2 regions of the Agarivorans gilvus genome follow, and region 1 is predicted to be linked to the other one. Evidence: predicted binding sites of a transcription regulator. Region 1 holds the regulator's gene; the other holds the start of a gene.
The links. The regulator MetJ, encoded in region 1, represses methionine synthesis genes. The targets are predictions, from matches to a motif close to TAGACGTCTAGACGTCTA.

Region 1 (15,114 bases):
AGTTGCTCTAGTTCGGTGTTTTCCATTTCGTCGCGTTCCCTAATTAGCATCGCGGGCGAAGCTTATAAAAAGCCCACATTTTAAGTAGTTATAACGTATTAGCTTAGCTACATTTTTATAACATAGTTGAGAAGCAGTTCAAATAACTAATATTTTTAGTTGTTTAGCATTGCATTTGGCCTCTAATTCACTAAGAAACCAAGTGCTTAAGTACTTGGTTTAGAGGCTTACTTGGCATTATCGCTAATCCGTAGCAGACCCGTGGGATAGCGAGTACAAAAAAGGGCCTAGTAGGCCCATTTTTTTAGAAACTCCAGTGCCAAATTTGGCAGCCGTTGATTTTAGCACGCTGTAAGATGTGGCGATCTCGCTCGGCGTCTCGTTTGCTTGGGTAGGGGCCAAGTACTACACGATACCATGCTCCATTGCTGCCTTCGGTACGCTTAATTTGGCTTTCTAAACCGGCAAAGGCGATCAGAGCTTTGCTTTCTTCGGCGCGGTCTCGACTGCGGAAGGACGCGCATTGCATCTGGTAGGGCTTGCTCGGTTTCTGTTGCTCGGTAATTTCTACCTCAACCTGTTTCTGTTCAAGCTCTTTTACGTAGCTACGCTCTTTGGGCGGTTCTGGTAATTGGGCTTTGGGTTTAGCCGGACTAGGCGCTGGAGTTAATTCACTTAAGCTGGGCGCTGGTGTAGGGGCTGTGCCTTTAATATTAAATAGCAATACAGCAAATCCAATAATTGCCGCTAGCACAGCCAGTGCTAGCGGAATAGGAAAGCGTTTAGGCTGATTCGCCGCACGGCTAGATTTCGCCGTGCGCTTTTTGGGCTTACTGCGCCCTACATAGTCCTTGGCCATGCTTACATCCGTTCCAGGGTCTCAATTCCTAGTAATGATAAGCCTTGGTTTAGTACCTTCGCTGTTAGGTCGGCTAGGCGCAAGCGGCTGCACTTCTGCTGCTCATTAACATCTTTAAGGATTGGGCAGGCTTCGTAAAAGGTCATGAAGGCTCCAGCCAATTCATAGAGGTAGTTACACATCATGTGTGGCATACCCTTGTTGGCTACATTATGTACCGCATCGCTAAATTGGATCAGTTTTTGCGCCAAGGCGATTTCTGCATCCTGTTCTAAGTTGATAGCTTGGTTAAGCGCGCTAATATCGAGCTCAGAGCGGCGAATAATCGATTGGATGCGGGTATAGGCATACTGCAAGTAAGGTGCGGTATTACCGTTGAAGGCCAGCATGTTTTCCCAATCAAAGATGTAATCGGTGGTGCGGTTTTTCGATAAATCGGCATATTTTACCGCGCCCATCGCAATCACTTTGGCGGCTTGAGCTTGTTGTTCGGCATCAAGGTCACGAGACTTTTCTGCCACGATGGTTTGGGCGCGCTGCTCGGCTTCTTCTAACAAATCAACTAATTTAACGGTGCCGCCACTACGGGTTTTAAACGGACGGCCATCTTTACCTAGCATCATGCCAAAGGCGTGGTGCTCTAGTGGGACTTCTTCAGGCACGTAACCGGCTTTACGAACGATGCTCCACGCTTGCATTAAGTGCTGATGCTGGCGAGAGTCGATGAAATACAATACTCGGTCAGCGCCTAGCTCTTGGTAGCGGTATTTAGCACAGGCAATGTCGGTGGTGGTGTAGAGGAAGCCACCGTCTTTTTTCTGAATGATCACGCCCATAGGGTCGCCATCTTTGTTTTTGTATTCATCTAAAAAGACCACGGTGGCGCCGTTGTCTTCTACCGCGAGGCCTTGTTGTTTAAGATCGCTAACAATGTTGTTAAGCATGGGGTTGTACATGCTTTCGCCCATCACATCATCTTTGCTAAGCGACACGTTCAGGCGATCGTAAACTGCTTGGTTGTGGTTAAGAGTAATGTCGACCAGTTTGCGCCACATGGTGTTGCAGTATTCGTCGCCACTTTGCAGTTTCACAACATAGTTGCGGGCTCGCTCGGCAAAGGCTTCGTCGCTGTCGTAGCGTACCTTTGACTCACGGTAAAACGCTTCTAAGTCGGCTAACTCGATGCTACCTGCATCGGTACCGCGTTGTTCTATTTCTTCTAAGTTGGCAATCAACATACCGAACTGGGTTCCCCAGTCACCGATGTGGTTGGCGCGGATCACCTTGTGGCCTAGAAATTCTAAGGTGCGAACTACCGCGTCACCAATGATGGTGGAGCGCAGGTGGCCAACATGCATTTCTTTTGCGACGTTGGGGGCAGAATAGTCCACAACGATGGTTTGGCTTTGCTCTACTGGCTTAACGTTGGCGTTAGCTGAGTTAGCCATGGCTTCAATTTGACTCGCTAACCAATCGTTATTTAAGTAAAAGTTGATAAAGCCCGGTCCGGCGATGTTGGTTTTTTCAACCAAGTCGGATTGAGGCAGGTTGTCCACGATAAGCTGGGCTAATTCACGCGGGTTTTTGCCTGCTGGCTTGGCCGCCATTAGGGCTAGGTTGGTGGCTAAGTCACCATGAGCTTTGTCTTTGGTTCGGTCGACCTGAATTCGGGGTTCGAATTCTTCAGGTAGCAACTGTTGTTGTTTCAGGGCTATGACCGTTTGTTCCAGAAGTTGTTGAATAAGCTCTTTCATTTAGGTTGACACCAATCTCGCGTAAATAAACTGTACAAAGCGGGCATTTTACCGACAATCGTTGACGAAAACTATCTCTTATCGGGCCTATTTCTGTCCTTGGAACGATTTGCTGGCGATCGGCCAGTCCTTGTTTGGTAAGCCTTGTTCGCTTATTGCATATCGTAGGGATCGATATCTAAGGACCAGCGTACCTTGCGACTGAGCTTTTGTGCTTCTAATTGGGGCAGTAGTTGATGCACGAGCTGATGCAGCGGCGCGCGCTGCTCGGCTTGAATCAGCAATTGCATGCGGAATTTCCCTGCTCTGCGAGCCTGCGGCGCTGGGCTGGGTGGAAACACCCAAGTGCCTGCTTGTTGTAGCGGCTGAGCCAGTTGATAGACTTGCTGGCTAAGCTCTTGTACCGCGTTGCCATCGACACTTTCAAAGCGAAATAGCGCCTGAAAACTAAACGGTGGGAGTTCGGTGTCCCTGCGCTCGTTCAGAGCAAAGCGAGCGAAATGCTGATAACCATTGTTAATTAAGTCCTGTAATAACTCATGTTCGGGGTGATGAGATTGCAAGATCACCTTGCCGAGTAAGTTGGCGCGCCCTGCGCGTCCGGCCACTTGCACATAAAGCTGAGCTAAGCGTTCGGGGGCGCGAAAATCTGAGCAAAATAGCGCATGGTCGATGTCCAGCAGTGCTACCAAGGTGACATTAGGAAAGTGATGGCCCTTGGCGAGCATTTGGGTGCCAAGCAAGATTTGGTAGCGATGTTGGTGAATATCATCCAGTAGCTGCTCTAAACTGCCTTTGCGTCTAGTGCTATCGCGGTCGATGCGAGCGACTTGGTAGTCGGGGAAAATACTCAGCAAGGCCTCTTCGAGTTGTTCGGTGCCTAAACCGGTGGTTACCAGGTTAGTGGAGCCACATTGGCTACATTGCTGGGGCACCGCTTTTTGGCTGCCGCAATGGTGGCAAGCGAGATGGCGCGGCTGCTGGTGATAGGTGAAGTAGGCTTCACAGCGCTCGCATTCACAAACATGACCACATTCATGACATAACAAGGCGGGCGCGTAACCGCGTCGGTTCAAAAACAGCATCACTTGGCGTCCGGCTTTTAGCTCCTGACGCATTGCTTTAATCAGTGCCGGAGATAGGCCGGAGTTAAGTGGCTGTTGGCGTATGTCCAAGAGTTGTTGCTCGGCTTGTAGCGCATTACCTGCGCGTTGCTTCAAGCTAAGGTGAGCGTAACGCCCGCTTAGGGCATTTTGTAGGCTTTCCAAGGAGGGGGTTGCCGAGCCCATTACCACCGGTATTTTTTCCATGCGGCCACGCACAATAGCTAAGTCGCGAGCATGATAGCGAAAGCTATCTTGTTGCTTAAACGAGCTGTCGTGTTCTTCATCGATGATAATTACCCCCGGCTTAGCTAGCGGGGTAAACACCGCCGAGCGAGTGCCGATAATAATACCGGCTTCACCGCGCTTAGCCTTTAACCAGGCACTCAAGCGTTCGTTGTCATTTAGTCCTGAATGAATGGCAAAAACGGGCACCTTAAAGCGTTCACTAAAACGCGCTAGGGTTTGTGGCGTCAGCCCAATTTCGGGTACTAATACCAGTGCTTGGGTGCCTCGGGCTAGCGCTTCGGCTATCACGTTGAGGTAGACTTCGGTTTTTCCCGAGCCGGTAATACCTTCAATAAGAAAGGCCTGAAACTGACCAAGGTGTTGGTTAATCGCCGCTACTGCGATGGCTTGCTCGGCATTTAATTGCAATGGCGCTTGTTTGTTGGTGTCTTCACTGGCCCATAGTTGTGCCTGTGGATGAATGGTGATTTTTTCAATGATGCCTTTGTCGTGCAGTGTTTTAATGGCGCTGCGCGATAAGTCTTGTTGTTTGCATTGTTGCTCGGTGAGGGGGCTATGCTGCTGCAAGCTGGCTAAGACTACGCCTTGTTTGGGGGCGCGTTTATAATCATCGAGATTAATCGGCATGGCCGTTTCGCTTATACGCCAAGCTTCAATGGCTTTGGGGCGAGCTGGCTCTCCTTTGCGTAATAGCGCCGGCAAGGCTTGGCTGATCACATCTCCCAAGCTGTGGTGGTAATAGCTACTGGCCCAGTTCAGCAAATTGAACAAGCTGTCGGGCAGCAGTGGCGTTTGATCTAAGCTTTCACTAAAGGGTTTGAGTTTATCTTCGGCAACATCGCTGCTGCTGGGATGTTCCACTACCAGACCCACTTTTTCTCCCTTAGCAAAAGGCACCTTCACTCGGCTACCTATCACAGGCAGAGTAGCGCCTTGGGGGACGCTGTAATCAAAAAGGCGACGTAGGGGAATTGCTAAAGCGACGCGAACTATAGACACGAATTGATAAACTCTTATAAAACCTGTCTCATTCTACTGGCAGACTAGCTTGCGGCGCAAATGAACTACTTAGTGATTTTTGCTGCTTAATTGTCAATCAAGCTTGCTAAGCTCGATGGCTTCTTATATGATCCGCCACCTAAAAATTTATAGGCTCTGATAGAGTTGTTTTCGTATGGTGTTTGGTGTCAATTGTGGCGACCAGATGGCGATACGGCCCATGTATTGAGGTAATCCATGAAAACTGATATCCACCCAACTTACGAAGTACTTACTGCTACTTGTTCTTGCGGTAACGTAATCGAAACTAAATCTACTCGCACTGGTACTATGTTCCTAGACGTATGTGACAAATGTCACCCGTTCTACACTGGTAAGCAACGTAACGTTGATACTGGTGGTCGTGTTGATCGTTTCAACAAAAAATTCGCTGTATTGGGCGGCAAAAAATAAGCCAGTCTTATTTGAGTTGTTATACAGCAAAAAAAAGCGCCTAAGGGCGCTTTTTTTATGGCTGGCGTTTAAGCCAAGCCCAGTGTTTTTAATGGATGAGCTTAAACTCATCCATTTTCGTTTTGGGGCTTAGCTATCTAATAGCAGTTTGTCGTCGTCCAGTTCGCTTTGATCGTTACGTGCCTTAGCAAATAGATCGAGTAGATCTTTTACCTCGCATTGGGCGCGAGTTTCGCCACTTAAATCAAAGACTATCTTACCCTCGTGAAGCATGATGGTGCGATCTCCGTAGTCGAGCGCTTGGCGCATCGAGTGGGTCACCATCATCACAGTGAGTTGTTTTTCACTAATGATTTGTGAGGAGATATCCATGATTAAGGCGGCGGTTTTCGGATCAAGTGCGGCGGTATGCTCATCTAATAGCAAGATGCTACTGGGTTGCAGCGCCGACATTAATAAGCTTACCGATTGACGCTGACCACCCGACAGTAAACCCATCTCGGCATCTAAGCGGTTTTCTAAACCAAGGTTGAGTCGGCTGAGCTGCTCACGAAATAGTTGGCGAAGCTTCTCGTTTAAGGCCGAACTAAGTTTGCCGCGGCTGCCTCGGCCATAGGCCAAAGCCATGTTTTCTTCAACGGTTAAACTGCCGCAGGTGCCGGCTAAGGGGTCTTGAAATACTCGGGCGATGTCTTTGGTGCGCGCAGTTGCTGGCAAGCGGGTGACATCACGGGTATCGAAGAAAATTTTCCCGGCAGTAGAGGGAATGTCACCGGCGATCGCGTTTAGCAGGGTGGATTTCCCCGCACCATTAGAGCCAATCACCGTAACAAATTGTCCTTGTTCGATACTCAGATCAACGCCACGCAGGGCTAACTTTTCAGTGGGTAGGCCTTGATTAAAGGTGACATGTAGATTTTCGCAGCGGATCATTGTTGAGCCCCCTTGGCGCGTTTAGCTTTCCATTCATTGCGCAGTTGCGGGAAGATTAAGGCCAGCCCTACCAATACCGCTGTGATTAAATTTAAGTCAGAAGCGGTAAAACCGAGGAAGTCGGCATTTAAGGCTAGTGATACCGCTACGCGGTACAGCAGCGAGCCAATAATGCAGCTTAAAACAATCACTACCATCGAGCGGCTAGAGAACATCGACTGACCAATAATCACTGCCGCCAAACCCACCACAATGGTACCTATGCCCATGGTGGAGTCGGCAAAGCCGTTGGTTTGCGCAAACAGTGCGCCAGCTAAACCGACTAAGCCATTTGACAGGGCCAAACCTACATAGACTTTTTCTTTTACTACGATACCGTTGGCCTGAGCCATACGGGTATTGGCGCCCACCGCGCGCATGGCTAAACCGTATTGAGTATTGAGGAACCACGCCACAATTAAACCAACAATGATAGAGCAGGCCGCTACAAACAGTACTTTTAGGTACATATTAGGAATGCCTAAGCTTTCAAATGGTGTAAGTACTGTGGGTTCCATAATCAATGCGACATTGGGTTTGCCCATTACCCTTAGGTTAATGGTATACAAGGCCGTCATGGTTAAAATACTGGCCAGCAAATGCAGAATATTAAAGCGCAGGTTTAACCAAGCGGTGACTAAACCGGCGCAGGCGGCCGCCAATGCGCCTGCGAGGGTGGCTAAATAGGCGTTAAAACCTAGCACGATTAGGGTGGCTGTAACGGCAGCTCCCAAAGTAAAACTACCATCTACGGTCAGGTCGGGAAAATCTAATACGCGAAAGGTAAGATAAACCCCAATGGCCACCAAGCCATAGATAAAGCCGATTTCTAAGGTGCCCAAAAAAGCAAAAGTAGACATGAACTCGCCTTATGATTAGTAAATTTTATTGGCGCGCTGTTGCACACTTTGCGGAATGGTCACACCCATGCGCTGGGCCATTTTAGAGTTAATGAATAAGTTGGTACCTTCGGCCATTTTTACGTCGATATCACCCGGTTTTTCGCCCTGTAATACGCGCAATACCAATTCACCAGTTTGATGACCTAAGTCGGCGTAATCGTAACCCACGGCGGCTACTGCGCCACGTTCAACCGAGGCGGTATCGGCGGCAAACACCGGGATTTGAGCATCAATACCCACTTTTACTACCGATTCAAAAGCACTAATAATGGTGTTGTCGGTTGAACAGTAAATCGCTTCCGCTTTGCCTACGAGTTGCTTGGCGGCAATCATTACATCGGATGATTTAGGGGCAGCAGACTCTATCACCTCAATGCCCATCTCTGCGGCCGCGGCTTTCATTGCTTCAACAATGGCAACGGAGTTAGCTTCGCCGGGATTAAACGGAATGCCAATGCGTTTTAGCTCGGGGAGAAATTCTTTCATTAATGCGAGGTGTTGTTTCACATTCACCATGTCACTCAAGCCTGTCACGTTACTGCCAGGCTGGTTTAAGCTGGGTACTACTTTAGCGCCAACAGGGTCGGTAACCACCGAAAACACCACTGGGATATCTTGGCTAGCGCTAACGGCTGCTTGGGCTGAAGGTGTGGCAATGGCCACAATCACATCGGGTTGTTCGCCCACTAACTTACGAGCAATTTGGGCCGCGATAGCGGGCTGACCTTGAGCGCTTTCGTAGGTGAATCTCATTTTATCACCTGCGTAGCCGTGCTCTTCTAAGTAAGTTTTAATGCCATCACGTACGGCATCTAAGGCTGGGTGTTCAACAATGGCGGTGGATACCACGTAAACAGGTTCGGCATGCAGTGAACTGACCGCCAAACTTGCGCTTAATAGCATGGTTTTTAACACAGCATGTAGTTTCATAAATAGGTCCCTTTATTATCTTTTTCTATGGTGTTTGCGTTGCGGCATAGTTTACTTCACTGGTTAGACGCTGAAAACGGCTAGTATCAGAAAGCGAGAGTTTTATTCTTGGTTTTTGCGAGCAAACTCTAAGCCTTGCTGCATTATGACTTAAGAACAGCGGCGCGTCTGTGGGAAATAGCCAGTGGCGCTAAAGGCGGTGGTGATGTTGGACAGAAAGCAGCTTAAGTCACTTGCTCAGCGAGTAACAAATTTACCCGCCGAGGCATCAGCTAGTCGACTTAGCTAGCCCGCTTAAGCGAAAGGAATAGCCGAGCTTAAGGGCGGTTAATCGTCGTTATCTTGTTCGGCTAGGGTGGCTTTTTCTAAAGCGGGATCGGGTTTGTCTTTTTGTAGGTCGTGGAAAATGTTAGATAAGTATATCGAACGAAGAAGTCAAAATTACCGTATTGTTTTTCTTTCTTTATTCTTACCGCATAGTTACTGCCACCTTTTTGCTAAGCTATGGTCGGTGAAGCTTAATGATGTCACCGAAGGCGAAATATGACTGTCTTTAGCTTAGATTTTTATGAATAATATGGTCAATAATTGTGGAGTGCTCAAAAGCACAATGTTAAAGTCGAACCATAAATCATACTTGGTAAGCACACGGAGAGTTTGGTGTTGTTAAAGCGCAGAGTTTTTTGGTTAATTGTTGTAGCGGCGTTGTGTAGCGGACTGTCTTGGTATTTTATTGATAGTACTTCGGATCTAGTACTTGCACATTGCCTAATTGTTTTTTCAGTCGCCTATGATGTAATCAAGCATAGGCGAGTGAAAGTAAACTAGTAATTCGAACTGGTTTTTGTAGATGGTGCGGTTGCCAACATTCGTCCTAGCCCATCAGGAAGATCCTTTAGTGCATGTTGACTAGAATGTTTAGAGGTATTAATTACGTTGCCCTTAAAGTCTTTGGTTATTGTCGTTATGGTTTGAGTAAGTATTCTCGCCATATACGGGTGGGGGAATAAGAGAATTCATGGGTGAAGATAAGCTCATAAGTCCAGCCTCTTGCCATTCTTGGGTAAGGTATTTGAGCTTGTAATTCGTCCTTTGCAATGGCTGCCAATGTTCCAATCGCCATTCCTCCAAAACCACTTGTAGCTACTGTTACTCCAACGGTTAATAAAGCAGTACCAAAGTGGCCAGCTTGGCGAATGGTTTTTTCCCATTCCATGTTCCAGCGAGTGGCGCTTTCATCTGTTGGGAATTTATAAGTATGTGATTTAGTGCTGGTAGATTTCTGTCGAACAAAGCAATTAGGCGCTTTTCCTCTGCCTATCCAGTGTCCACCATCAGTCCAGTTTAATCTGTTAGCACACTTAGTTTCTAATTGTTTTCTTTGAGCAGCTGTTATTGTTTGAAGGTTCACGTTTGACTCCGATGTGTAAACTTATATTTTTATCAATATAGGCAGCTGAAATCAAATACTCCTTATTAAATAATGAAGTTAGCTAGACTTTATTAACTAGCTATTCATCTAAATTCAATGCGTTTAGGTTCACTTAGAAAAAAGCCGCTAAATGAGCGGCTTCCGAGTATCTTATTCTTCTTTATCTTGCTCGGCTAGGGCGGCTTTTTCTAAGGCCGGATCGGGTTTGTCTTTTTCTAGGTCGCTATCGTCAGGGAGGGGTTGACCAGTATAAGCGTGCAAGAAGGCCTCGCAGAGTAACTCACTGTTGGTGGCATGGCGCAAGTTATTAATTTGTCTGCGGGTACGCTCATCTGTGAGTATCTTTAATACCTTTAAAGGAATTGATACTGTGATTTTTTTTACTTGTTCGCTTTTTTTTCCGTGTTCAGCATAGGGGCTGATCCACTCACCGTTCCAATCTGTCGACATATTTGCAATACACACCAAACTAAAGAAACCCTATTGTAACGGGGGAAATGTCACTTAGCAATCCAACAGCAAAGACATTTAGACGTCTAGAAGTGTTGACGTCCTTTTTGCTAGTGGTAAAGTGGCAGGATATTTTGAGGGAGTAAATCAGCCATGTCTTTAAAAGATCTTCAGGCAGCAACCATTGCGGTGCGCAGTGGTATAGAAAGTGACAGCCAACATGGGGCGATAGTGCCACCTATTTATTTGTCGAGTAATTATAGTTTTGCTGACTTTAACCAGAAGCGACAGTTTGACTATAGCCGCTCAGGTAACCCTACTCGTCAATTGTTAGCCCAAGCGATTGCTGATCTGGAACATGGTGCAGGGGCGGTGATAACCAATACCGGTATGTCGGCGGTGAATTTGCTTACCGCGTTGCTTGAGCCTGGAGATTTGTTGGTGGCGCCTCATGATTGCTACGGTGGTAGCTATCGCTTGTTCGATAGCTTAGCCAAGAAAAATGCCTTTGAAGTGGCCTTTGTCGACCAAAATGATCAGCAAGCTTTAAGCGCGTTGTTAGCCAAGAAACCTAAATTAGTGTGGTTAGAAACGCCCAGTAATCCTTTGTTAAGAATTGTTGATATTCAAGCTATCGCGGCTCAAGCCCATGCGGTTGGCGCTTTGTTGGTGGTAGACAATACCTTTTTATCTCCTGCCTTACAAAATCCGATTTTGCTGGGAGCCGATATAGTGGTGCATTCGGCGACCAAATATATCAATGGCCATTCTGACGTAGTAGCGGGCATGGTGGTGGCTGCAGATGCCGAATTGGCTGAACACTTAGCGTGGTGGGCGAACTGTTTGGGCTTAACCGGTTCAGCCTTCGACTCTTATCTTACCTTGCGTGGCCTGCGCACTCTTAAAGCACGCATGAACGTGCACCAACAAAATGCCCAAGCCCTAGTTGCTTGTTTGCAACAGCAGCCTTTAGTTAGCGCAATTTACTACCCTGGCTTGGCAGAGCACCCCGGTCATGCTTTAGCTAAAGCCCAACAAGCGGGCTTTGGTGCTATGTTTAGTTTCGAGCTGAACGTAGATGAAAGCAAAATGGCGGCTTTCCTTAAACAGTTAAAGCTGTTTTCTTTGGCGGAGTCTTTAGGTGGTGTTGAGACCTTGATTGCTCACCCTGCCACTATGACCCATGCAGCGATGTCGGCTGAGGCCTTGGCGGAAGCGGGGATTTCTCAGCACTTATTACGGGTGTCTGTGGGCTTAGAAGACGCCCAAGATTTAGTCAATGATTTACAGCAGGCCTTTGCTCACTTGTAGTCTAGCCAGCATAGATAGAGAGGTTAACCATGTCGGTAACTAGGCATGTACATAAATTTGGTGGCAGTAGCTTGGCCGATGCCGATTGTTTTAAACGCGTGGCGGCAATTGTTCAGGAACATAGCCAGAAACAAGATCTCATCGTGGTTTCTGCTGCCGGCAAAACCACTAATCGTTTATTGAATATTATTGAGCTGGCGAAGCAAGCCGATAATGCGGCGGCTGAAGCCTTAGCGGCGCTGATCGATTTTCAAAGCAAGCTGGTGACTGATTTGCTTAGCGAGGCTCCGGCTCAGCTTATATTAAGCGAACTGGATAATGAGCATCGCCAAATCGCCGCTGTTTTAGAAGGCGAGTTGGATGTATTTAACGGTAATGAAGTGCTTTCTTTTGGTGAGCGCTGGTCAGCTCGCTTATTAGCGGCCTTACTTTGTGAACGCGATTGCCAAGCAGATTGGTTGGATTCGCGACAGTTCTTCAAAGCTGAATACGCAACCCAACCGCAAGTGGATGCTGAGCAAAGTGCTCCCCTGCTGGCCAAATGTTTAGCGGAAAAAGCCGCTTGCCGTATAGTGGTTACCGGGTTTATTTGTAGCGATAGTCAGCAACGCACCGTGACTCTAGGACGCAATGGCAGTGATTATTCGGCCACAGAATTGGCGGCCTTAGCGGATGCCGTGTCTACCACCATATGGAGCGATGTAGCAGGCATTTATAGTGCCGACCCGCGCTTGGTGAAAGAGGCATTCTTACTCGAAAACCTCGCTTTAAGCGAGGCTTACGAACTGTCACGTATCGGCAGCTCAGTATTACACGCTCGTACCTTAGAGCCCTTAGCGCGTTCGCGACAAAAAGTCAGTTTACGTTGCAGTTATGCGCCAGCATCAGGCCAAACCGTAATTCATCGTAAGGCGGCTAAGAGTAATGGCGCCAAAATCGTTAGCTCTGTGGATGACATCGTATTGTTGGAGCTGAGTTTTCAGCAAGATTTCCTCAATAATGCCAATGCCTTGTTGGCGCGTCTTGGTGAGCATCAAATGGCACCGATTACTCGCCACAAACATGCAGAAAGCGCTTCTTTACGCATGGCGTATACACCAGAGCGAGTAGCAGAAGCCTTAACTATCATCGATCAATTTGCAGCCGAGTTTGCGGTGACGGAAGTCGCCAAAAAACAAGGCTATAGCCTGTTGGCCTTGGTGGGGGCTGGAGTATCTGAACAACCACGCCAATGTTATTTATTCTTCCAACAATTGGCTGAGCAGGCATTAGAGTTTATTCACTCTAGTGAAGATAAGCTCAGTCTTTGTGCGGTAGTGAGAAGGGTCACCTTAGACCCGCTACTGATTGCGCTACATCAGCAACTATTTAAGCAGAAGCGTCGCTTAGGGCTGGTGGTCTTTGGTAAAGGTAACATTGGCAGCCAATGGTTGCAGTTGTTTAGTCAGCAGCAAGCAAAGTTAGAGCAGCAACATCAATTGGAACTTCATTTGGCAGGCGTGTTTTCTAGCCAAGCTGGTCATATTGATTTTTCTGGGGTGAGTGTTGAACAGTGGAGTGAACAGGGAGATACCCCGCTTATTTGGCCTGAGGTAATGGATAAGCTGAAACACCATCCTTACGATGAGCTGGCCATTTTGGATATCACCGCTAGTGAATCATTGAGCGCCTATTATGCTGAGTTTGCCCGTCATGGCTTTCATTTAATCACTGCGAATAAGCATGCTGGAGCCAGTGCTCAGGCTAATTATGCGGCGCTGCAACAAGCCTTTAGTGACCATTCTTCACTGTGGCTAAGCAATGCAACGGTAGGTGCCGGCTTACCGGTGCAAAAGAGCATTCAAGATTTACTTGATTCTGGAGACCAAATCCACTCCATATCGGGAATTTTTTCGGGAACTCTGAGTTGGTTGTTTCAACAATACGACGGCAGTGTGCCCTTCTCCGAATTATTAAACGATGCTTTAAATCAAGGCCTGACCGAGCCAGACCCGCGTGAAGACTTGTCTGGAAATGATGTACAGCGTAAGTTGCTGATTTTGGCGCGTGAAGCGGGCTTAACTATGGACTTACAAGATATTCAGCTACGCTCTTTGGTGCCTGACTCCCTAGCCCAATTAACTGTGGATGAGTTTTTAGATGCCATGAGTGAGCTTGATGAACCGATGTTACAAGCCTATAAGGATGCGCAACGCCAAGGTAAAGTGATTCGCTTTTTAGCTCGAGTTGATCATCAAGGCCAAGCGGAGGTTAGACTAACGAGTGTGTCTGAGCACCATCCTTTTGCTAATTTAAAACCCTGCGATAACGTGTTTGCGATTGAAAGCGCTTGGTATAAACAGAACCCCTTGTTGATTCAAGGGCCGGGCGCAGGACGCGAAGTTACGGCTGGTGCAATTCAAGCTGATTTAGTCACGCTGTGTAAGTACGTTCGATAAAAAAAAGGCCTCTTACAAACAGTAAGAGGCCGAACTAGGATATTAAGGGTGTTTACAAACGCTTGAAGGTTGCTACCTTCGCTCTAGCTTTAAAGGTTGCTAGATACCTTCTGCACTTCAAAGAAGGGCGATTGCCCTTCGTCTGGAATGTTACTCACACTTGCTTATCATCATGGTTCCGCCTGTTAAGGCAGCATTGATTTCAAAGCTGTATACATAGTTGCCGGCTTCGGGAATCACCACTGTAGACTCGGTGCCTGGACCGCTAGCTACGCTCATGGCTAACTCATTAGCAATGCTGGCAGTACCAGTAGCACTGGCAAATTCGTAGTTCCACTCAGCAGAAGCAAATTTGAAACCGAACGAGGTAGCTTGGCTTTCAGTTACCACTACTTGGTAGATGTTGTCGCCTTTGTAGCTAAACTGATGGCTGTCCGGAGTCGCGTTAAAACCATCTCCGCCAGTATAGTTTCCGCGGATCCACATGCCTTCGCCTAATGGACCGTCGCCAGCTACATCGGCAGCATTACAGTCAGCTAATGGGCCTGTGCCAACCAGACCACCGCCATTTCCTTGCTGAGGACCCTCTGCGGTAGGAGAGACAACTTCTAGGAATAAAGACTCTAAACCCTCGATTTCGATGCTATAGCTACCAGAAGCGATATCGATAGTTTCATTGCTTAACAGGTTACGTAATTGACCATTACTGCCAATTTCCTCACCGGTAACATCAATAGTAATGGTGCCGGTTGAAGTATTGCTAAGGAACAATACGGTGTTGTCTTCAGCTTGTTTATGGTCGAAGAAGACATCTGCCGAATGTTCAGTCGCAATGGTGGTACGCTCACCTTTGTATAAAGCAGGGTTCGCTGCACGCATGGTCATTAAGGCTGCGACATAATCGCGTAAATCAGCTTGGTTAGCATTGGCGGTAAATAGCTCGTTGTTGGTGCGAGCACCAGTTGGTAAGCCTTCTACTTTACCGTTATTGCGAGCTACGTGGTCATCACATAGGCCTAAATCGGCACAAGTCGTGTTGTCGACTTCCTCAGCAAAGTTAGGCACTTCATCACCGATTTCTTCACCGTAGTAAAGAGTAATAGGGCCAGTGTAAGCTGCTAAGAAAGCATATGCTGCTTTATGACGGTTCCAGTATTCGGCGTCACTAGGTTCGGCGATGTTGCCTCGTTGTAATAAGTCACCAAAACGCAGTAAGTCGTGGTTACCGATGAAGCCATTAGGAACAGCATGGGCTGGATTGG
Region 2 (15,114 bases), 520 kb from region 1:
ACTTGATAACGGCGATTCGCATCAGCCGTTTATCCGCCTAACCTTGGATGCTTATCGTTGTTTATTCATTTGGTTTTTTCCTCCAGAGCAACTCACTGCTATCTAGTTGAAGATTTTGATATTGGTCTTTTTCTTGGTCAATAAATCTTGATTGAGGCGACTCTTCCTTGTATTCTTGCGCGAAATTCTATTCACGCTTAGTGAATATAACCACAAATTGTTGAAGAAAGAGTGATTTAATATGCGCGACACGAAGTCGGTAGCGGTGCCTTCCTCATCGGCGACCAAGGCCCCAAAATCTGTTCCAGCTTGGAAATTCATTATTCCCTCTATGTTGGGCATTTTCTTATTTATGCTGCCTTTACCCTACGACGGTTCTTATACTATTCCGGTAGCTATTTTGGCCAAATCCTTGGTGGCCATATTAGGTGATAGCGCCCTTTGGTTGATCGTGGCTTTAATTAGCGTGAGTGCTCTTATGTCGAGTTATGCCATGTTTGCCAAACCAAGCTGGCTGGGGAAAAATGCTTTATTAACTGCCTTATTCCAAGTCTCTAAAGTGTGGTACGGCGTGCGTATGCTGGGTTGGGTTTTGGTCTTAATTTGTGCCTTTAAAGTGGGCCCAGAAGCGCTATGGTCGGGAGACACCGGCGGCCTTATTTTGGCTGATTTGCTACCGACCTTATTAAGCGTATTCATCTTTGCCGGTTTGTTATTACCCTTGTTGCTAAATTTTGGTCTACTGGAGTTTGTCGGCACTTTATTAAGTAAAGTGATGCGGCCAATCTTTGGTTTGCCAGGGCGCAGCGCCGTGGATTGTATTGCCTCTTGGTTGGGGGATGGTAGCGTAGGTATTTTGCTAACCAATAAACAATATGAAGACAAACATTATACCCAGCGTGAAGGGGTGGTGATTGCTACTACTTTCTCTGCGGTTTCTATTACCTTCAGTCTAGTGGTATTGGCCCAAGTTAATTTAGAGCATATGTTTGCCCCGTTCTACCTTACTGTTTGTGTAGCGGGCTTGGCTGCGGCGATCATTGTGCCTCGCTTACCCCCGCTTTCTGGTTTTAAAGATTACTTTGTTGATGGCTCTTCGCGCCAGCAAGACGACGAAGTGATCCCCGCTGAATACACCACTACCGGCTGGGCCTATAATTTAGCTATCCAACAAGCTGGGCGAGCCAGTCATCCTAAGCAGCTATTAAAGCAAGGCCTACACAATGTATTAGATATGTTGTTGGGGGTACTGCCGGTGATTATGGCGGTGGGTACGGTGGCGCTAGTGGTGGCGGAATATACACCTATCTTTAGTATTTTGGGTAAGCCCTTTATTCCTGTATTAGAACTGTTACAGTTACCAGAAGCTGCCAAAGCGTCGGAAACCTTAGTAGTAGGTTTTGCCGATATGTTTATTCCGTCGATCTTGGCCGCGTCAATTGAAGCCGACATCACCCGTTTTGTTATTGCTGCGGTGTCGGTGACTCAGTTGATTTATCTATCGGAAGTGGGCGCCTTGATTTTAGGCAGCCAATTACCGGTTAAACTGTGGCAGCTATTTGCGATATTTTTGATTCGTACCATTGTAACCTTGCCGATTATTGCTGCTATGGCCCATTTATTCTTTTAAGTATCAGTTTTCTGGAGAACACATGAGCTATCAAGCTGCGGTATTTGATATGGATGGATTATTACTCGATAGTGAGCGGGTATCTTACGATACCTTTGCCGCCGCCTGTCACGACTTAGGGATTGAGTTTAAAGAACAGGTGTATTTAAAAATTATTGGTACTAATGCTCAGCAAATCAAACGCATCATAGTGGATGGTTATGGCCCAGAACTTCCCTACGATGAGCTTCGTGCGCTGTGGTTAGATAAGTACCACGCAATTACTATGCATCAGGCATTGCCGGTAAAAGAAGGTGTGGTAGAGCTATTAGAGTGGCTGAAGAGTAAAGCCATTCCTATGGCGGTGGCCACTTCTTCTAATCGCCAAGTGGCTCAGGTTAAGTTAACTAATGCTAAGTTGATTGATTATTTTGATAGTCTTTCCACTGGCTGTCAGGTCACTCATAGTAAGCCTCACCCTGAAATCTTTTTGACGGCAGCCAGCACATTATCGGTGGCACCAGAGCGTTGTTTGGCCTTTGAAGATTCGGATAACGGAGTGAGAGCTGCGGTGTCTGCGGGCATGCACGTTTATCAAATCCCCGATTTAATCGAACCTAGCGAGCAGCTTAAATCCTTGGGCCATCGGATCTGTGGTTCGCTTAGCGAAGCCTTAAGCGAACTACGTTAAGCGAGACTAACAGCCAGTAGTGTTTTTTTGACGCTGCTGGCTGGCATTGTTTTTGCTCTTATCGAATTATCGTAATTCGACTTGAGCAAATGATGATAGAAATTCAAATCAGTAACAATGTACAAGCTAGCCTTCCTCGAGAACTTCCTTGTTTACAACACGCGGCCTTAGCCCATAGCTGGAGCGCCCATGCCTTTGCGGTGGCCCAGCATGAGTGTTTAGCCGTGATTGAGCGAAACAGTGGTTATGTCATGTTGTTCTTCGATTTATGCCAAGAAGATTACCGCCACTTCTCGCGAGTTTGCCAGTTGCGCTTATTAACCGAAGCCATCGCTGTGGCTGATTTAGCCGAGGATGAAGCGCAGGCCTTAAAGCAAAACATGTTGGCTGATTTTCAAACGGTATTGGTTACCGATGGGGTGAACCATGCTATTACGCCGCAGCTGAAAAAGATCCAAGCTTTAGTATTAGGCTTGGCTAAGCGAGAAGGTAAAGTGCCTAAGCAACAATTAGATGAGTTTCGTTGGGGAGTGATCTTAAATGATTTCGCTCAACGCGATAATGGTGCTAGCCCTTATGCCAAGATGCAACAGCAATGGCAGGCCATCGCTGCTCGTAGTTATTCTGGACCAACCTGCGCATCAGGCAGCGCTGAGCGAGTGCTTCACTAGCTAAAAATGGCTTGCCATAGATCGTTATATACTGCTTAATCAGTTTTTTAGCGAATGTTTAAGTGGCGAGTTTGTCTTTTATTGGTGTTTCATCATCCCGATTCTATTTGGGTCTAGCTTCTTCTTTGGCGGCATCTTGTATGTTCGCCTTTTTGCCTTGGTATACCCATCAGTTCCCGATAAATGAAAGCAGTGGCAACTGGCTAGGCGCGCAGCGAATTCTCTGGAGTAGTGCACTGATGCTGCTAGGAATGTTTGCCTGCAAGCAGCTGCCTTTGGTGGTACAACAGCTTAGGGCTTGGCGAGCTTGGCCAAGACTATATTTGGCCGCTTTGTTGGTGGGCTTACAATTGTGGTTATTCATCTGGGCCCCAGTTAATGGATATACCCTGTCGGTGGCCTTAGGCTACTTTGCTCTGCCCTTGGTGCTGGTCCTGATTGGGCGCTTTGTTTACCAAGAGCGCTTGAGCCGCTTGCAATGGTTGGCGGTAGTGCTGGCGGCACTGGGTGTGGCTTATGCCTATTTGTTGGCTGACGGTTTGTCGTGGGTGGTATTGGTCATCGCTTTAGGCTACCCCTTATATTTCATGTTGCGCCGTAAATACCCCTTACCGAGTCAGGTTTCTTTCACCTTGGATAACTTATTGTTACTGCCGATTGCGCTGGCTTATTTGTGCTTGAATGACAGCGGAGTGACGACTGAGGGCTTAAGTGATAGCTGGTATGCACTTGCTCCCAACTTATATTACTTAGGTTTAGGCATTGCTGGTACGGTGCCGATGTTATTGTTTTTATTTGCCTCAAATTATCTACCGATGACCCTATTTGGTTTGCTGGTTTATCTAGAGCCGATGCTGGTATTTGGCGTAGGCTGGCTATTAGGAGAACGTTTAGCCGAAGGCCAATGGCCAACCTATGCATTTATAGTACTGGCCTTAGCGGTATTAGCGCTTGATGGTGTGCTCAGCTTCGTTCGGCAAAAGGCTAGGGGATATGTAAGTTAACGAGTAGTGGGCGGTGATCGCCGCCTACCGAATTAACCACCTGAGCGGTGCTAAAGCTAAGATTGGCCGAACTCAATACATGGTCAATGCGTATGCCGTGCCAAGAGGTATATTTGGTGTAGTTTATGCCGCTACCTACCTGATTGATAGCATTGCGCTCGGTTGATAAATAGCGTTGATAAATATTCTCTTGAACGCTCATATTAAAGTCGCCGGCGGCAATGTAGTAGTCTTGCTGTTTCGCCCAAGAGGCCAGTAAAGAAGTTTGCATATTACGGGTAAAGTGCAGGTCTTGAAACTCTTGTTCATCCACCAAACCATGGATTAACGCCGCTAGAGTAGAGCGTGGCGTTGGCAAATGAACATTGGCTAAGCTGATGGTCTTCCCTTGAATTTGGCTATGATAAAACACTGCAAAATTCCCCCTGCCGCCAAAACCGGTTCTGGATAAACTACCAATGTGTTCAAGCGGTGTTCTGCTTACCGTGCATAAGGTATCGCAATGGCTATACCAACTGGAGTCAAAAATTTGTTTTATAATTTCGGCTTTGGTTTCTTGCATAAAGATAATATCAGGCTGGTGAAACGCCACTAAGCGGCGAATTTGCTCAATATTGGCACCTCCACCACTATTTAGCGTCATAACTCTTAGTTCGCCTCCTTGCTGTTGCGGCAGGTTTAGTTGAATGTCTTGAAAACGAACGAATACCAGCGCACACAGCGCCCAAACTAGCCACTGCCATTTTTTGGTCAAAGGAAACAGTAACAGCGGTAATGCTAGCAGCAGCAATGCCCACCAACGAGGGGAAAATAGCAGTAAATAGCTGATGGTAATAGCTAGGGTGTTATCAGGAAAGTAGCCCAGTGAAGCCACTAGACCAGCCATTAACAGGCTAAACAGTGTTACTAGAATCGAGCTGAACTGCAGCAGTTTTCGCATAATCGGCCTATCCTTGGCGGACTTATTTATTGCAAGGGTGAGTAAGCAGAAACCACGGTGATGGACGTCGCTTACTTAAATAAGCATATTATCTTAGCCAAACTAATCGTAAACTTTTTGTCACGCTTAGCGCTTTGCTTACCCGCTAAAACAGGTACTGTTTTTTGACATTATTGTTGCTTTGTTTATTCAATTAAGCAAGAGTTTAGCTTCTGTATTGAAGCTGGATTGAGTTTTCAAACAGATTTAACAAGGTGAGTCTAATGTTACCGTTGTTACCGTTGTTGCCGTTATTGCTAGTGTTTCTGGTGGTTATGTTGTTGGTATTGTATCGACGTGAAGGGCATGAGAAGCTTTGGTTGCGACTGCCCACTTTAGATGAGTATCGCCAAGCCAGCTCGCAGCCCGCCGAACAGCCACTTAACTGTAAATATTGTCATAGCGAACAAACCTGGGAATATGGCTTGGAGAGTGTAATGGACTATCGTCGCGAATGCGCTTGCCTAGCCTGTGGTAAGCGCTTATGGCGAACTGAACAAGCCAGTATGCCAGTTAGCTAGGCTATACTGGTTTAGCGCTGTTGCTTAGCTTTGTTTGAGCGTGGTGATTTGCTTGGGCCAAGTTTGTTGGCGACCAGCTTGTTTAGCCTGATACAAGGCTTGGTCGGCACGCTCTAGCCAGTCATCGATACTTTCTTTGCCATTAAAACTGGCAATGCCCGCCGAAAAACTCACCTTTAATTCTTTGGGAGCGGGTTGATTGATTAATTCCGCTAGCAGTTTTTCGCTGGTTTGATAGGCCATATCGAATTCTGCGTCGTGTAGTAAAATAATAAATTCTTCTCCGCCATAACGAAATACCCGATCGTTAACTCGGGTATGCTGCTGCAGAAAGCCGCTAAACCACAGCAAAATTTGGTCACCAAGTGGATGGCCATGTTGATCGTTGATTTGCTTGAAGTGATCCAAATCCAACATGATCAGGCTACAGTGAATTTTACTGCGTTTATATTGCTGCTGGGCCTTTTGTAGTTCGTCAAACAAGGCCCGCCGGTTGTAGCAGCGGGTTAGCGAGTCCATAAAGGCCAGCTCTTTTAATTCAATGTTTTGTTTTACCAATACTCTGGCTAGCCCCCAGGCAAAAATATGGGAGGCAATCACGCCAAGAGTAAAACGTAAACCTTGATGTAAACCAAGGTGTTGCATACCCAAGATGATTGCCGCAAGGCTTACGGCAAACACTAAGCGCTCGGCGACATACAGTGGCAGGTGAATAAAACAAGCCAAAATTAATGCCGGAACAAAGTATTGGCCATGCATTTGCGATTGGGTAAGCGCCACCAATACCGGGGGAATAGCCAATAATAAAAACCACATGTCGGCGGTTTTATAGCGCTGAGACTCGGGTTGGTTAAACAGCAGAAATAATGAGATTAAAACAGCCAAGGTACAGGGTAAAACAATCAAGCCAAACCAGGTTATGCCAAACAGCAAATGAAAGATGGTGAAGTACGCACTAGGAATGAAGCCTGCTAGGTGCATCACCAGACTCATCTTGCGTTCTGTGTATTCGACAGGAGACCATCCCGCTACCATATTGCCAACCTTAGTGGGGTTACTAAAATGCAATTAACTGATTGCTATGTATTTAAAAATAAGATGATTTTAGCTATTCAGTCAACTTTAAGTTAGCTGGTTTACGGCTCTTTAGGGAGTTTTCTACAGCCTGCTAGGTGGCTTAAGGCATACTGCTTAATCAATTGTACAAAACGTTCTAATAGTTGTGGGTTGTCGGCATCGTTACGGTATACCGCATACATGGGTCGCCAAATGGCAGGCTCGAAGGAGTGTTGTTGAATCAGTTGTTGTTGTAGGTAGTTTTCTACGGCCCAATAAGGCATGGCGGCGACGCCCATGTTGGCGGCGACCATTTGCACCAAGGTGGCTGGATTGTCGGCGTATTTCCATTGTGCCGGCTCTAGCGCCTGCGGCTTGAGCAAGTAGTTATAAACATCTAGCCGCTGTTTGGCCACCGGATAACTAATGAGAGTATGTTGCTGCAGATCGGCGGCTACGATTGGCTGGTTGGGGCTAAATGGTTGCTGCGGTGAGGCAATTAATACCATTTCATATTCAAATAGCGCTTGATAACAAAGCTGGGCTTGCGGAATAAATTCTGAACTCAGTAGCAAGTCCGCCTCGCCAGCCAACAGCAAGGGCAGACCTTGGTAATCCCGGTCATGGCAAAAATGACTATTCACACTGGGCCATTGCTGCTGAAATTGGCGCAAGCTGGGTACTAGCCACTGAAAACAAGCATGGCAATCAAGGGCTAAGTTAAGTCGTTGCTGCGGACTGTTTAACTGTTGCTCGGTATGTTTGATGAGCGGCAATACCTGTTGCGCGAGTTGTAGTAGGGTTTGACCACTCGCAGTGAGACGAGGCGGTTGTTGTTTTCTGATCACCAATGACTCGCCGATGCGTTGCTCTAAATCTTTGAGTTGATGAGATAGCGCCGAGTCGGTAATAAACAGTTTTTCGGCGGCACTTTTTAAGGAGGAACTAGTGGCAATGGCTTGAATACAGCGCAGGTGCTTTAGTTCTAACATTGCTTCTCCTTCTCTTGGTAACGGTCACTGCCCAGATTAAGTGGCCCCTCCTCGCTTGTACAGTGAATGGCTGGACGACTTGTTTTAAAGTGAAAATATTTCATTTTTTTATAATTTATCTGCCGATTAATACGGCGGCTTGGTCAGCCACTTGAGTCAATTTCAAGTTCACTTGTTTTTTTATCAATTGTGTTTGCGGCATGTCTTGCTCAATATGGCCTTTTAAACATCTAGACGGCTAAAGGATAAGAGATGACGACCACACATGTATTGGGTTACCCACGAATTGGTAAGCAGCGCCAGTTAAAATTTGCTTTGGAAGCCTATTGGCGAGGCGAGCTCTCCCAAGCGGAATTATTTGCACTAGGCAAGCAGTTACGTGAAGAAAATTGGCAACTACAGCAAAAAGCGGGTCAGGCTTGGGTCACGGTGGGCGACTTTGCTTGGTACGACCAAGTACTAACTACCTCAATGATGCTGGGCAACCTGCCGCGGCGCCATCAATCGGCAGAGCTGAGTTTAGATAGCATGTTTGCCATCGCTCGTGGTCAGCAAGGCAGTGGTTGCTGCAATGCTGCTTCCGATATGAGCAAATGGTTTAATACCAACTACCACTACATTGTGCCGGAGTTTTCCGAACAAACGCAGTTCAGCCTGCAATGGCGCCAGTTGTTAGAAGAAGTCGATGAAGCGCTGGCACTTGGGCACAAGGTTAAACCGGTAATTTTGGGGCCGGTGTCATATTTGTACTTGGGTAAAAACGAATTGGGCGCGGCCAAGGATTTTGACCGTTTGTCTTTACTTAAGCAGTTACTGCCGGTTTACGCAGAAATTTATCAGGCCTTGGCTGAACGCGGTATCGAGTGGGTTCAAGTGGATGAGCCGATCCTTGGTTTGGAAATTGATATCGCCTGGAAAGGCGCCTTGCTGGAAGCCTATAAGCAGCCTTTGAGTGATTGCAAAATTCTTTTAACCAGTTACTTCTCTGATGTACTAGATAATACCTCGGTGATTAAAGCCTTAGCGGTGGATGGTTTACACCTTGACTTAAGTGCCGCGCCGGAGCAATTAGATGCGGTACTGAGTTGGTTACCTGAGCACTGGGTATTGTCTGCGGGAGTGATCAACGGGCGTAATGTTTGGCGGGCGAATCTGCCTGCGCTTATCGAGGCTTATTGCGCATTAAAGGCGCAATTAGGTGAGCGTCTATGGTTGGCTAGCTCCTGTTCGTTATTACATTGTCCTTTAGATTTAGCGGCCGAAAGTAACCTAGGTGATGCAGAGTACCGACTTGCCTTTGCCGAACAAAAACTCACCGAATTACAGCTGTTGGCTGAGGCGATTAATGGTGATAAACAAGCGCTGCGGGTCGCCCGCCAATACAGCGCAGCCTTAAGCCGCGTGGCTAGACCGCTCACTCAGGAAGAACAGGCGCAAGCCGCTTCAATACCGCGTCAACGCAGCCTTAGCTTTGCCGAGCGCCAAGCGATACAGCAACAACAGTTGGCATTGCCGTTATTACCTACCACTACCATTGGTTCTTTCCCGCAAACCCAAGAGATTCGTCGTCAACGTCGAGAATACAAGGCTGGGCTCTTGAGTGAGGCCGATTATAAAGCAGCCTTAGCCGAGCATATTAAACAGGCGATAGAGTGTCAGGAGCGTTTGGGTTTAGATGTCTTGGTACACGGCGAAGCCGAGCGTAATGACATGGTGGAATACTTTGCCGAACAGCTTGATGGCTTCATCGTTAGCCGCTTTGGTTGGGTACAAAGTTACGGTTCTCGTTGCGTTAAACCCGCCATCATTGTTGATGATATTAGTCGCAACCAAGCGCTAACCCTTGAGTGGGCTGAATATGCCCAGTCTTTAAGTACTAAGCCGGTTAAAGGCATGTTGACGGGGCCGGTAACCATACTGAGTTGGAGCTTCCCGCGTGAGGACATCAGCCGCCAGCAGATTGCTGAACAAATCGCCTTAGCCTTGCGTGATGAGGTGAATGACTTGCAGCAGGCAGGCATTCAAATTATTCAAATCGACGAACCGGCGATTCGAGAAGGTATGCCCTTAAAACGTAGTCAGTGGCAGGCCTATTTAGACTGGGCGGTGGCTGCATTTAAGTTGGCGGCCTCCAGTGCCGAACCCTCGACCCAGATCCACACTCATATGTGTTATAGCGAGTTTAATGAGATTTTACCGGCGGTGGCGGCTTTGGATGCCGACGTGCTCACCATAGAAACCTCACGCTCGGCAATGAGCTTATTACAAGCCTTTGAAGAGTTTGAATACCCGAATCAAATTGGCCCTGGTGTGTATGATATTCACTCACCCAATATTCCGAGTGTGGATGAGATCAAAGCCTTGATCACCAAGGCTGCGCAGCTGATTCCCTTAGCGCGGTTGTGGGTGAACCCCGATTGCGGTTTAAAAACCCGTGACTGGCAACAAACCGAAGCTGCATTAACTAACATGGTACTTGCGAGTCAGCAATTGCGGACGAGTTTGGCTTAAGCGGTTTAAAGCCGCTGGTCTATACGGGTCAGCGGCTTCATGACTTTGCTGGTAAATACACTTACACTAAGGCTAAGTTCCGGTTTGGTTAGCCCTTATGCCTAAGGCCAAGTTTGTTAGTGGCAATATCTTTCGCCACATCATTTTGATGTCATCGACCAATGCAATTGGTCTCACCGCCTTGTTTCTGGTGGATTTAGCCGACCTATTTTTCATCAGTTTATTAGGCGAAGCAGAGTTGGCCGCAGCGGTCGGCTATGCTGGTACTATCGCTTTTTTCACTACTTCTATTTCCATCGGCTTAGCCATAGCGATGACTGCTTTAGTCTCTAAAGCGATAGGTCAACGAGACATCGCTCGGGCACGTCGTTTAGTTACCCATGTACTGGCCACTGGCTTATTGATTAGCGCTAGCATTGCCGCTTTGGCTTGGTGGTTTGCCCCCGAATTGTTGTCTTTGATTGGTGCCAAGGGCACCACCCATGATTTGGCGGTCAATTATTTACGCATATTACTGCCGTCGTTACCTGTGCTCGGTTTGGCAATGAGCGCTGGGGCTGCGCTGCGCTCGGTGGGTGATGCTAAGCGCGCCATGTGGTCGACTTTAGCTGGTGGCGGGGTAAATGCATTGTTAGACCCGCTGTTTATTTTTGCTTTTGGTCTTGGCCTGCCTGGGGCGGCGATTGCCTCGGTGCTGGCGCGTTTTGTCGTGGCGGGTGTCGCTTTATACGGAGTATCGTCGAAACACCATTTGCTAACGGCCTTTGACTGGCGTTTATGGTTGGCTGACAACCGAGTGATATTAAAGGTAGCGGGGCCCGCGATGATGACCAATGTGGCCACGCCGATAGGCAACGCCTATGTGACCGCGGCCATTGCCGTATTTGGCGATGCCTATGTGGCGGGGTGGGCTGTAGTTGGTCGTATGATGCCAGTAGCCTTTGCTATGATTTTCTCTCTCTCTGGTGCCATAGGCCCGATCATCGGGCAAAACTTTGGTGCCCACGATTACCCCAGAGTACGCGATGCTTTAATTAAAGCACTGTATTTTAATACTGGCTTTGTGCTGCTGGTGAGCCTGCTGCTGTACTGGGCGCAAGGGCTAGTGATTTTGGGCTTTGGCGTGGCCGGAGAAGCTGCCAGCCTGATTAGCTTTTTCTGCACATGGATTAGTTTCAGCTTTATTTTTAATGGTGCGATGTTTGTGGGTAATGCAGCTTTCAATAATTTGGGCTATCCCAGTACCTCCACCTTGATTAATTTTGGTAAGGCGACCTTGGGCACTATTCCTTTTGTTTATTTGGGTGGTCAATGGTTTGGCCCCTTAGGGGTGGTGGCCGGACAAGCGGTGGGCACGGTGCTGTTTGGGCTATTAGCTTTAAGATTGGCCTTTTATACGGTGAATAGGGTGACCGAGAAACATCAACGCAGTTTGGAGGAGCAAGTGGCTTTATCACCAGACATGCCACTCACGCCTTTTTGTTCGAGTCGGGCTTATATGTGCGCCGAAGCTGAAATAGATGAAAGCACCAATGGAGATAGCATCAAACTGTAATTTAGGCAGCAGAAAGCGGCGTGAGTTGGCAGCGTTCGCCTAGTAAATTAAGCAGTTTTGCTTCGCCATCAATCAAGGCCACGATAATTTTGTCGTGCTTTAGTTGCGGGCTTAATACCACTCGTCCATGTTGGTTTCTGAATTGTTTTTTTACCAGCATCGAGCGCAGCTGCAAGGGATTATCCAGCGAATAATAGAGCACTGTCACATCATCAGCGGCTTGGGATTTGGCCTTCATAACGGTCTCTTTAGTTAGTCATACCCTTAGTAAACGCTAGCACGACTTATAGCGATCACCGCATTTTTCACTGAACTACCAAAGGCTTTCTGTAAACAAGCGTTGACTTCTCTAAGTGGCTCGCTAATCTGGCAAAAAAATAGCAGGAATTAGCATGACTGAAGTTTGTAGTGCACGTGTCTTAATGTTTGATCTTGATGATACTTTGGTTGACGACGGCCAAGCCACGGCGAGTGCTGCCAAGGCCTTATTTCAACACTACCAACCGCAACAGGAAGCCGCCGCTTTAACCCATTGGCAAAGAGCCTTGAAAAAGTATTACCCAGACTTTTTACAAGCAAAAATCAGCGCTTCTGAGATGCGTCAAGCCAGAGCCAGAGAAGCTTTGCAAATGCCGCAGCTGAGTGATGCAGAGGCCGAGCAAGCTTTTGAATACTTCATGCAACAATATATTGCAGCCACTCAGCTCTACGCCGAAAGCCTGGCTTGCTTAGCGCAATTGCGCCAACAGGGCTGGCGCTTAGCCTTGGTGTCGAATGGCCCAGAAGATATGCAACAACGCAAGGTGACCGCGGCAGGGCTAAATCCCTATTTTGAATTTGTTTTAACTGCCGAAGCTGCCGGCGCGGCTAAACCCAAGGCGGCCATCTTTCAGCAGGCAGCGCAACGGGCGCAGGTGTCGCTCAGTCAATGCTGTTATATTGGTGACAATTTAGCTAACGATGCGCAAGGCGCTGCTGCTGCCGGTATGCAAAGTATTTGGCTGAAGCGTGATGGTTTAGCTGCTCAGGTTCAGCCTTATCAGGGCGTGGCTTGGCAAATTTCTTCGTTAACGCAATTAATCCATTGTATCGAACTGGATAAGGGGTAAGTTCTGGTGAACATAGATAGAGCACAAGAGGGCCGTCATGGATTTTAGTCGCCTGTGGGATTGGTTGGCCGACAGTTGGCATTTTTATCGCCGGCATTTTTTTAGCTTAGCGGCGATGGTGGTGCCTTTTGCCATTCCCTTTGCTTTAGTTCAGAGCAGTTATTTCCAGCAGCCTGAACAATCGTCCCCCTATAGTTATTGGTTATATGTGGGCTTGGGCTTGCTGATGCAGCCGATTTATCAAGGAGCGATTATTCTCTATATGCGAGCGGTGTTTATGCAGCAACGCTGGTCTATTGCTCAATGTTTTCAGGCTTCTTTAAGCATTTGGCCCAATTTATTTTTGTTAATTGCCATGAGTTTTTGCTTAGTGATGCTGGGCTTAAGCTTTTTCATTTTCCCCGGTCTGGTGATTGCCAGCCGCTTGCTGGTAGCAGACATTGATTGTGTAATGAATAAAACACCGCCGATTCAGGCCATTAGTAATAGTTGGCGACAAACCGAGCCTTTAAAATGGCAGCTTTTGGCGGGGGTGATTGTGGTGGCGGGGCTAACCATGGTGCCAGTATGGGGCATTCATCGTTTTCTCTTAGCTCATCAGGCGGCAGAGTTTTGGCTATTTATTAATCGGGTAGCGGGGCAATTGCTAGAGGTTTATTTTTTGGTATTTGCTTATCGCGTATATAGCGTCATTCACTCTGATAAGCAAAGCGTTTAAAGCTTAACTAACAAGTCTTTGGCCGTGGCTTAGCGGCTGTTTAAGCACTTAAGCTGCGGTAAATTGTTGTTGGTCTTGTAGTTGGTAACCCGCTGCGGCCATGCGTTGTAGCAGCTGTTGTTGGTCTAACTCGTAAAACTGGCAAAGCTCTGTTAGCGTGGAAAAATCATTACGGATCTGCATGTTAACAATGCTTACCAGCATATGAATGTCCATGGTATTAACGCGTTGTTGGTCTAGCATTTCCCCTCTCCTTAAATTAATGAGTAGCGTGCAAACCCCACTTCAACCAGGCTTTTTCGTGGAAGAAGTAGGCAATGCTGTTTATTGTGGGTTCAACAATGGCGACTAAGCCACCAATCATAATGTCGCCAGTTAATATCCAAGTCACCAAAAAGGCAATGCTAAAATGCATACTGGCAAATGTGATGGTTTTAATCATGAGTTTTCCTCTGGTTAAACTCTACATGCAAATGATAATTGTTATCATTTGAGTGTCAAGTTGTTTGTGGTTTTTTAGCGTTTATTTTTGGTTTAACGGTGATTGGCTGGTGAGTGTTCGGTTATACTTGCGCAGAAATAGGCCGGCCTAGCCTGTGCTGTAAATATTCAAGGAAGAGATATGTTTAGACGCTTTGCTGTATTTTGGGTTTTACTGTTTGTGGCTGGCTGTTCCACCATTTTACTCAATCAATTTGACCAGCGTTTTGGTGAAGCCAGTGTGCAAACCCGTATCTATTCTGAAGACTATCCTCCCGCTGCCGAATTTATCGATGAAGTAAAACCGATCCTCGATCAACGTTGTGTGATGTGTCATGCCTGTTATGACGCGCCTTGCCAACTGAAGTTAACTTCGGCTGCGGGGATTGATCGAGGCGTCACCACCGCGCGGGTCTATAATGCTACTCGTTTGACCGCCGACCCCACCACCCGTTTATATGCTGATGCAAAATCGACCCAGATGTGGCGGCAGAAGGGCTTTGAGCCGGTGTTGAATGAGCGTATCCAAACCGAACAGGCCAACCAAGAAGCCGGCCTAATGTACCAAGCCCTGCAACAAAAACGCACTCATGGTGAAACCGGTGAAGCGATTCTTGACCCGAATGCTTACGACTTTTCTTTAGATCGAGCCCAGCAATGTGTGGGCATAGAAGGGTATGCCAAAGTACAGGCTTCGCATCCAGAATGGGGCATGCCCTATGGTTTGCCTCCCTTAAGTGATGAAGAGTTTGATACGCTCACCGCTTGGCTGGCCAAAGGTGCGCCGATGGCTGATAGCTTGAAATTACACCAACAAATGCAAGCTCAGGTGGAGCAATGGGAAGCCTTCCTAAATGGTGATAGCTTGAAGCAGCAATTGATGGCGCGTTATATCTATGAGCATTTGTATATTACTCACTTGTACTTTGCCGAAGACAGCCACACTCGACCTGCTTTTTTCAAGTTGGTTCGCTCGCGTACCCCTCCAGGAGAGCCAATTGATGAAATTGCCACGCGTAGGCCTTACGACGATCCAGGCGTCGCGCGGGTGTATTACCGTTTAGCGCCAGAGCGCGAGAGTGTGGTGGTTAAAACCCATATTCCTTACCTCTTAGACGAAGCACGAGCAGAGCGTTGGACTCGCTGGTTCTTAGCCGATGACATTCAGGTCGACAGTCTGCCTAGCTATGAGCCTAAGGTGGCGGGTAACCCTTTTGT

Region 2: metE (5-methyltetrahydropteroyltriglutamate--homocysteine S-methyltransferase) is a predicted target of MetJ. The motif match lies at 7,747-7,764, and genes of this name have one in related genera.

What each region holds. Positions count from the first base shown of each region.
Region 1 is NZ_CP013021.1:3,189,691-3,204,804, forward strand. Features, by position in the region: gene AR383_RS15035 (PilZ domain-containing protein) at 1-26, opposite strand, end outside; gene AR383_RS15040 (SPOR domain-containing protein) at 305-859, opposite strand; gene argS (arginine--tRNA ligase) at 862-2,613, opposite strand; gene priA (primosomal protein N') at 2,766-4,964, opposite strand; gene rpmE (50S ribosomal protein L31) at 5,202-5,417, shown strand; gene AR383_RS15060 (ABC transporter ATP-binding protein) at 5,547-6,350, opposite strand; gene AR383_RS15065 (ABC transporter permease) at 6,347-7,249, opposite strand; gene AR383_RS15070 (ABC transporter substrate-binding protein) at 7,265-8,221, opposite strand; gene AR383_RS15075 (hypothetical protein) at 9,186-9,632, opposite strand; gene metJ (met regulon transcriptional regulator MetJ) at 9,804-10,103, opposite strand; gene metB (cystathionine gamma-synthase) at 10,257-11,414, shown strand; gene metL (bifunctional aspartate kinase/homoserine dehydrogenase II) at 11,444-13,852, shown strand; gene AR383_RS15095 (alpha-amylase family glycosyl hydrolase) at 14,003-15,114, opposite strand, start outside.
Region 2 is NZ_CP013021.1:3,709,594-3,724,707, forward strand. Features, by position in the region: gene AR383_RS17610 (YjiH family protein) at 242-1,630, shown strand; gene AR383_RS17615 (HAD family hydrolase) at 1,653-2,300, shown strand; gene AR383_RS17620 (hypothetical protein) at 2,390-2,971, shown strand; gene rarD (EamA family transporter RarD) at 3,034-3,975, shown strand; gene AR383_RS17630 (endonuclease/exonuclease/phosphatase family protein) at 3,956-4,915, opposite strand; gene AR383_RS17635 (hypothetical protein) at 5,179-5,475, shown strand; gene AR383_RS17640 (GGDEF domain-containing protein) at 5,500-6,510, opposite strand; gene AR383_RS17645 (LysR substrate-binding domain-containing protein) at 6,612-7,523, opposite strand; gene metE (5-methyltetrahydropteroyltriglutamate--homocysteine S-methyltransferase) at 7,776-10,034, shown strand; gene AR383_RS17655 (MATE family efflux transporter) at 10,132-11,589, shown strand; gene AR383_RS17660 (DUF2375 family protein) at 11,591-11,827, opposite strand; gene AR383_RS17665 (HAD family hydrolase) at 11,982-12,698, shown strand; gene AR383_RS17670 (YciC family protein) at 12,736-13,416, shown strand; gene AR383_RS17675 (DUF4250 domain-containing protein) at 13,465-13,659, opposite strand; gene AR383_RS17680 (DUF2061 domain-containing protein) at 13,676-13,858, opposite strand; gene AR383_RS17685 (fatty acid cis/trans isomerase) at 14,039-15,114, shown strand, end outside.